Regions from separate parts of the Streptomyces sp. NPDC057424 genome, predicted to be linked through region 1. Evidence: riboswitches for the same ligand, from Rfam matches in the RefSeq annotation. Region 1 holds a riboswitch; each other region holds the start of a gene.
The links. Region 1 has a riboswitch for thiamine pyrophosphate ahead of thiO (glycine oxidase ThiO). Riboswitches for the same ligand answer to the same signal wherever they lie in the genome.
Positions count from the first base shown of each region.

Region 2: linked by a shared signal. The riboswitch ahead of thiC (phosphomethylpyrimidine synthase ThiC) and the one ahead of thiO (glycine oxidase ThiO) in region 1 are both predicted to bind thiamine pyrophosphate.
Region 3: linked by a shared signal. The riboswitch ahead of ACFU3E_RS37285 (thiamine ABC transporter substrate binding subunit) and the one ahead of thiO (glycine oxidase ThiO) in region 1 are both predicted to bind thiamine pyrophosphate.

Region 1 covers NZ_JBHVCP010000021.1:12,089-14,346, reverse strand. The annotation lists gene thiO (glycine oxidase ThiO) at 1-899, opposite strand, end outside; TPP riboswitch at 897-1,008, opposite strand; gene ACFU3E_RS18620 (hypothetical protein) at 1,061-1,411, shown strand; gene ACFU3E_RS18615 (NAD(P)/FAD-dependent oxidoreductase) at 1,444-2,258, shown strand, end outside.
Region 2 covers NZ_JBHVCP010000004.1:189,802-192,059, forward strand. The annotation lists gene ACFU3E_RS06025 (YibE/F family protein) at 1-1,210, opposite strand, end outside; TPP riboswitch at 1,283-1,472, shown strand; gene thiC (phosphomethylpyrimidine synthase ThiC) at 1,465-2,258, shown strand, end outside.
Region 3 covers NZ_JBHVCP010000098.1:3,274-5,531, reverse strand. The annotation lists gene rlmN (23S rRNA (adenine(2503)-C(2))-methyltransferase RlmN) at 1-684, shown strand, start outside; TPP riboswitch at 738-844, shown strand; gene ACFU3E_RS37285 (thiamine ABC transporter substrate binding subunit) at 969-2,006, shown strand; gene ACFU3E_RS37280 (ABC transporter permease) at 2,045-2,258, shown strand, end outside.

The sequences.
Region 1 (2,258 bases):
TGCGCGTCCCGCAGCAGCTCGTACACGCCGCCCGCGGTCACGGTGGTGTCCCAGCCCAGCTCCTCGCTGGTGGCCCCGATGACGAGTTCGCCGCTCGCGCGCGGCACCAGATAGACGTGGCTGCCGCGCACCACCGCGCGCACGGTCCGGCTCAGGAACGGCCCGTGCCGCAGCGGCATCGTCAGCCGTACGACCTGCCCCTTCACCGGCCGCACGGGAGGCAGCACGTCCTCCGGGACGCCCGCGAGCCGCCCGCTGAGGCTCCCCCCGGAGAGCACCACCTGCCCGGCGGAAGTCTCGCTCCCGTCGGCCAGGACGACACCCGTGGCCCGGTCCCGCACGACGGTGAGCCGCTCCGCCCACGCCCGGTGGAAGACCACGCCCGCCCGCTCGCACGCGGCGACCAGGGCGCCGGCCAGCCGACGCGGGTCGATCTGGTGATCGCCGTCGACCCGCAGCCCGCCGCGCACGCCCGGCGCGAGCATCGGCTCCAGGCGCCGGCACTCGCGCCCCGACAGCCACTGCGACTCCAGGCCCGACTGCTGCTGGAGGGCGTGCAGTTCGCGCAGGTGGGCCCGGTCGTCGGCGTCCAGGGCCACCGCGAGCGTGCCGCAGCGGCGGTAGCCGAGGTCCTGGCCGGTCAGCTCGGTGAGCTCGGCGGCGAAGTCCGGGTAGCGCCGCGCGGAGGCGAGGTTCAGGCCGAGCAGGGTCTGCTCGCCGTAGTGCAGTTCCGTGACGGCGGCCAGCATGCCGGCCGCCACCTGCGCGGCTCCGCCGCCCGGCTCGGGGTCCACGACGGCCGTGGCGAACCCGCGTTGCGCGGCCCGCCAGGCCGTGACCAGGCCGATGATCCCGCCCCCGATGACAAGGACGTCTGACGATGTGGACGTAGGCGACATGGGCGTCCAGCCCCTCCCTTCGCCGGCATGACCCGGATCAGGTTCTTACGGTCGGAGGCCGCCAGCCTCCCTCTCAGCCCGGTGCGTCCGGGCTCCCGCGAGTGCTTTACGTTGGCCACCCTAGCCCGATGCCCCATGCCGCAGTAAGGGAGCCTCCGTCCATGGCCCGATCCCTCGACGGTCTCGTCCTCGCCCCGGTCGCCGACCAGGCACCGGGCCAGGTGGGCACCCGCACCCGGTTCGCGTACCACGAGCGGGAGGGAGAGATCTGGGCCGAGTACACGGGCGGCGACGTCGTACGCGGGCACCTCGTGGGTACCCGGGAAGGTGACCGGCTGGACTTCCGGTACGTCCAGCTCAAGCGGGACGGGACCACTTCCTCGGGGCACTGCGTGTCGGCGGTCGTGGAACTGCCCGACGGGCGGGTGCGACTGGAGGAGACCTGGGAGTGGGAGTCCCAGCGGGGCAGCGGTACGAGCGTTGTGGAGCAGGTCACGGCGCATGAACACTGACTGACAATGTGTCAGGTGTCTATGGTGATCAGGTGAGCGAGCAGACACAGGAACCGGGTTCGTCCGCGCCGCGGCGCGTCGTCGTGGCGGGTGCGGGCATGGCCGGGGTGCAGACCGCCGTCGCCCTGCGCGAGCGGGGCTTCACCGGTGACGTGATCCTGATCGGTGCCGAGCCGCACCAGCCCTACGACCGGCCGCCGTTGTCCAAGGCCGTCCTGCTCGGCAAGTCCGAGGGCTCCGCCTTCGACGTCGACTTCGAAGCCCTCGGCATCGAACTGCGGCTCGGCTGCGAGGTGCTGGGCCTGCACCCCGCCGAGCACGTACTGGACACCGAGGACGGGCCCGTGCCGTACGACGTCCTGGTCGTGGCGACCGGCGCCGAGCCGGTCCGGCTGCCCGGCGCGGAGGGCGTTCCGGGCGTGCATCTGCTCCGCACCCTGGACGACGCCGAACGGCTACGGCCGGTGCTGGCCCGCCGGCACGACATCGTGGTCGTCGGCGCGGGCTGGATCGGCGCGGAGTTCGCCACGGCCGCGCGCGAGGCGGGCTGCGCGGTCACCGTCGTGGAGGCCGCCGAACGGCCGCTGGCGGGGGCGCTGCCCGCCGAGGTCGCCGCCCCGATGGCCGGCTGGTACGCCGACGCGGGCGCGGTGCTGCGGACGCACGCGCGCGTGGAGCGCGTCGAGCCCGGCGCGGTCCTGCTCGACGACGGCTCGCGGCTGCCCGCGGACGCCGTCGTCGTCGGCATCGGCGCCCGCCCCGCGACGGCCTGGCTGGCCGGCTCCGGGATCGGGCTCGGCTCCCACGGCGAGATCGTGGCCGACGAGCATCTGCGCACGACCGTGCC
Region 2 (2,258 bases), on a different contig from region 1:
CGTGGATCAGGCCGGTGTTGTCGTCGGTGTTGCCGGTGAGCGCGGCCCAGTCGATGAACGCCGAGCCGAGGATCCCGATCAGCAGCAGCGAGATGAGGGTGCCGAGTACCGCCACGGATGTCCGGGCGGACAGGCCGTGACAGAGGTACAGGGCGACGAGCATGATGGCGCTCGCGCCCACCACCGCCACGACCAGCGGGTTCGATCCCTGCAGGATCGCGGGCAGGATGAAGAAGTTCAGCACCATGAAACTGATGGCCAGCGAGACCAGTGCCATGACGCCCCGCAGTCGCCCGACGACTACGACGGCGACGGCGAAGATGCCCGCGAGCAGCCCCAGGGGCAGCCGACGGTTGATGTCGGTGACCGAGTACTGCAGGTCCTTCGGTGCCGAGGGCTCGTAGGCGACCACGACCTTCTGGTCCTCGTGCAGCTGGCGGGACTGGTCGGGCTGGACGATCTCGGTGAACGTACGGCCCTTGTCGTCGCCGCTGTCGACCCGGATCGTCGCGCGCTTGCAGGTGCCCTTCTCCTGCTGCACCGCGGAGGAACCCTCGGCGGTGGAGGTGTCGCCGGTCGGCGGGACGCCCGAAGCGCCGGCCTCCTTGCAGCTCACCTCGATCACCTTGGTGACCGTGGCATCCTGCGTCTGACGGTCGAAGCCGACGCCGGTGCGCTCGTGCGACGGGGCGCCGCCCGGCCACAGGACGACGAGACCGACGAGCACCGCCGTGGCGAACGGGATCAGGACCGCCGCGATGACCTTGCGCAGATGGCGGGAGACGGGCGTGGCCGGACCGTGGCTGTGTGAATGCCCGTGCCCGCCGCCCGGGGCGGAACCGTGCCCGTGCCCGTCATCTCCGCCGTGGCCGCTCCCGTCGCCTCCACCGTGACCGTGGCCGCTCCCGTCGCCGCCACTGGGCCCTGATCCGTGCGCACCACCGTGGCCGTGGCCGGGGCCCTGTTCACCTGTGGGAGCACCGTGACCACCGTGAGGACCGGCGCCCTGGCCGCCACCGAAGCCCGATCCGTACTCACCACCGCTGCCGTGACCGAAACCAGCCTCCCGCCCGAACCCGGGTCCGGGGCCCTGCCCCTGCCCGCCTCCGGCGGCGAAATCATGGCCGTCACCACGGCCGTTGCCGTTTCCGGCACCGGATCCGCGGGGCGGCTCGGGCGGTGGGTAGGGGGGGCGCTGCGTCGTGGTCACCGACCGATCATCGCAAGAACGAGGGGGGCCCTCTGTTCACCGCGCCAGAATTGCCGCTAGCGTGGGGGCACCTTTTGTACACGCGGGAGCTCGGAGCACCGGGCTGAGAGGGCGCTGACCTCCGTCCCAGCGATGTTTCACATGAAACGTCGCCGGAGTCGAGTGATGTTTCACACGAAACGTCGCCGGACGGAAACCGCTGCGTCGACCGCCGAACCTGTTACCGGGTAATGCCGGCGTAGGGAGTAGGTCTGATGACCAACAAGGACGCACGCACGCCTGCCTCCGCTCAGGACGAGAAGTCCGAGGAGGCCGGGAAGTCCATCGGCTGGCACAAGGCGTACATCGAGGGCACACGCCCCGACCTACGCGTGCCGGTCCGTCAGGTGCACCTCACCAACGGCCAGGCGGTCACGCTGTACGACACGTCGGGCCCGTACACCGATCCACTCGTCGACACCGATGTCCGCAGGGGTCTGTCTCCGCTGCGCGAGAACTGGATCATCGCCCGCGGTGACACAGAGGAGTACGCGGGCCGCCCCGTCCGTCCCGAGGACGACGGCATCAAGCACACCTCGCCCCGCGGCGGTCTGCGCAACCTCGACGCGGTCTTCCCCGGCCGCCCCCGCCAGCCGCGCCGCGGCAGGGGCGGACAGGCGGTCACGCAGCTCGCGTACGCACGCCGGGGTGAGATCACGCCCGAGATGGAGTACGTCGCCATCAGGGAAAACGTGTCGCCGGAGGTCGTGCGCGACGAGATCGCGGCGGGCCGGGCCGTGCTGCCGGCCAACGTCAACCACCCGGAGATCGAGCCGATGATCATCGGCAAGCGGTTCCTGGTGAAGGTCAACGCCAACATCGGCAACTCGGCGGTGACGTCCTCCATCGAGGAGGAGGTCGAGAAGATGACCTGGGCGACCCGATGGGGCGCCGACACGGTCATGGATCTGTCCACCGGCCGCAACATCCACACCACACGCGAGTGGGTGCTGCGCAACTCCCCCGTTCCCATCGGCACCGTGCCGCTCTACCAGGCCCTGGAGAAGGT
Region 3 (2,258 bases), on a different contig from region 1:
GGTCTCGACCGGAATCTGTCCACCGCCGAGATCGTGCACCAGATCGTGGACGGCATGCGGGCCCTGCGGGACGGGGAGGTCCCCGGCGGCCCCGCGCGGCTCAGCAACATCGTCTTCATGGGCATGGGCGAGCCGCTCGCCAACTACAACCGGGTCATCGGATCCATCCGGCGGCTCACCGACCCCGAGCCCGACGGCCTCGGTCTGTCCCAGCGGGGCATCACCGTCTCCACCGTCGGCCTCGTCCCGGCCATCCACCGGTTCGCCGACGAAGGCTTCAAGTGCCGCCTCGCCATCTCGCTGCACGCTCCCGACGACGAGCTGCGTGACACCCTCGTGCCGGTGAACACGCGCTGGAAGGTCCGGGAGGTGCTGGACGCCGGTTTCGAGTACAGCGCCAAGTCCGGGCGGCGGCTGTCCATCGAGTACGCGCTGATCCGGGACATCAACGACCAGGCCTGGCGGGGTGACCGGCTCGGCCGGCTGCTCAAGGGTAAGCCGGTACACGTCAACCTGATCCCGCTGAACCCGACGCCCGGTTCCAAGTGGACCGCCTCGCGGCCCGAGGACGAGAAGGCGTTCGTGGAGGCGATCGCCGCCCATGGTGTGCCGGTGACGATCCGGGACACCCGTGGTCAGGAGATCGACGGGGCGTGTGGTCAGCTCGCTGCCACCGAGCGGTAGTCTGACCGGGGTCAGTACATCTTCATCACCGGCACCATCACATCCACACCTGCATATTCCGACAGGGGAGCGCCACAGCGCTGAGAGTGCGGCACACGGCCGCAGACCCTCCGAACCTGGCCCAGGTCATTCTGGGTAGGGAGATCGGTCGCCACTCGAGCTGTTGCGCCCTGCCCGGGACCGCGGAAGTCCCGGGCAGGGCCGCGTCTTCTCCTGGTCACTCCAGGAGGAATCCAGTGAGCATCTACGCAAAGCGGCTGACGGCGGCGGTCGTCGGGCTCGGCATGGCCGGCACGCTCGCCGCGTGCGGGTCGTCCGACGGCGGCCAGGGGGCCGGCGACTCCAAGACCGTGACGCTCGTCAGCCACGACTCGTGGGCCGCGTCCAAGGACGTCATCGCCGCCTTCGAGAAGCAGTCCGGTTACAAGGTCGACGTCCTGAAGGACGGCGACGCCGGTCAGGCCGTGAACAAGGCCATCCTGACCAAGGACAACCCGCAGGGCGACGTCTTCTTCGGCGTCGACAACACACTCCTGTCCCGCGCCCTCGACAACGGCCTGTTCCAGTCGTACGAGGCGAAGGGTTCGGAGCAGATCAAGGCGGAGTACCGGGTCGATCAGGAACGACATCGCGTCACGCCCGTCGACACCGGCGACATCTGCGTCAACTACGACAAGAAGTACTTCGCCGACCACAAGCTGCAGCCGCCGCGCAGCTTCGACGACCTGGTCAAGCCGGAGTACAAGAACCTGCTCGTCACGGAGAACGCCTCCGCCTCCTCGCCCGGCCTCGGTTTCCTGCTCGGCACCGCCGCCACGTACGGCGACGACGGCTGGGAAGGCTACTGGAAGAAGCTCAAGGCCAACGGCGTGAAGGTCGTCGACGGCTGGGAGCAGGCCTACAACGAGGAGTTCTCCGGCTCGGCCGGCGGCAAGAAGGCCAAGGGCGACCGGCCGCTCGTCGTGTCGTACGCCTCCTCGCCGCCCGCCGAGGTCGTCTTCGCCGATCCGAAGCCGAGTACGGCGCCGACCGGGGTCGCCGAGGGCACCTGCTTCCGGCAGGTCGAGTACGCGGGGCTGCTCAGTAACGCGAAGAACACCAAGGGCGGCAAGGCGTTCCTGGACTTCCTGCTCACGCAGCGGTTCCAGGAGGACATGCCGATGAACATGTTCGTGTACCCGGTGCGCCAGGGTGCCCAGGTGCCGCCGGACTTCGTGAAGTACGGGCCGCAGGCGAAGGACCCCGAGACCATGGACCCGGCGAAGATCGCCGACCACCGTGACCAGTGGGTCAAGTCGTGGACCTCGCTCGTACTGAAGTAGCCGCCCGGAAGCGGGGCGCGGCGGCGCGGTTCGGTCTGCTGGCCGCGCCCGTCGCGTTCTTCGCGGTCTTCTTCGCCTACCCCGTCTCCGCGATCGTCGCGCGCGGCCTGAAGGCCGACGGGACCTGGCACCTCGGGCGGATCGGGGAGGTGCTGGCGCAGTCCGACGTCCGGCACGTGCTGTGGTTCACCACCTGGCAGGCGCTGGTCTCGACCGCGCTCACCCTGCTCGTCGCGCTGCCCGGCGCGTACG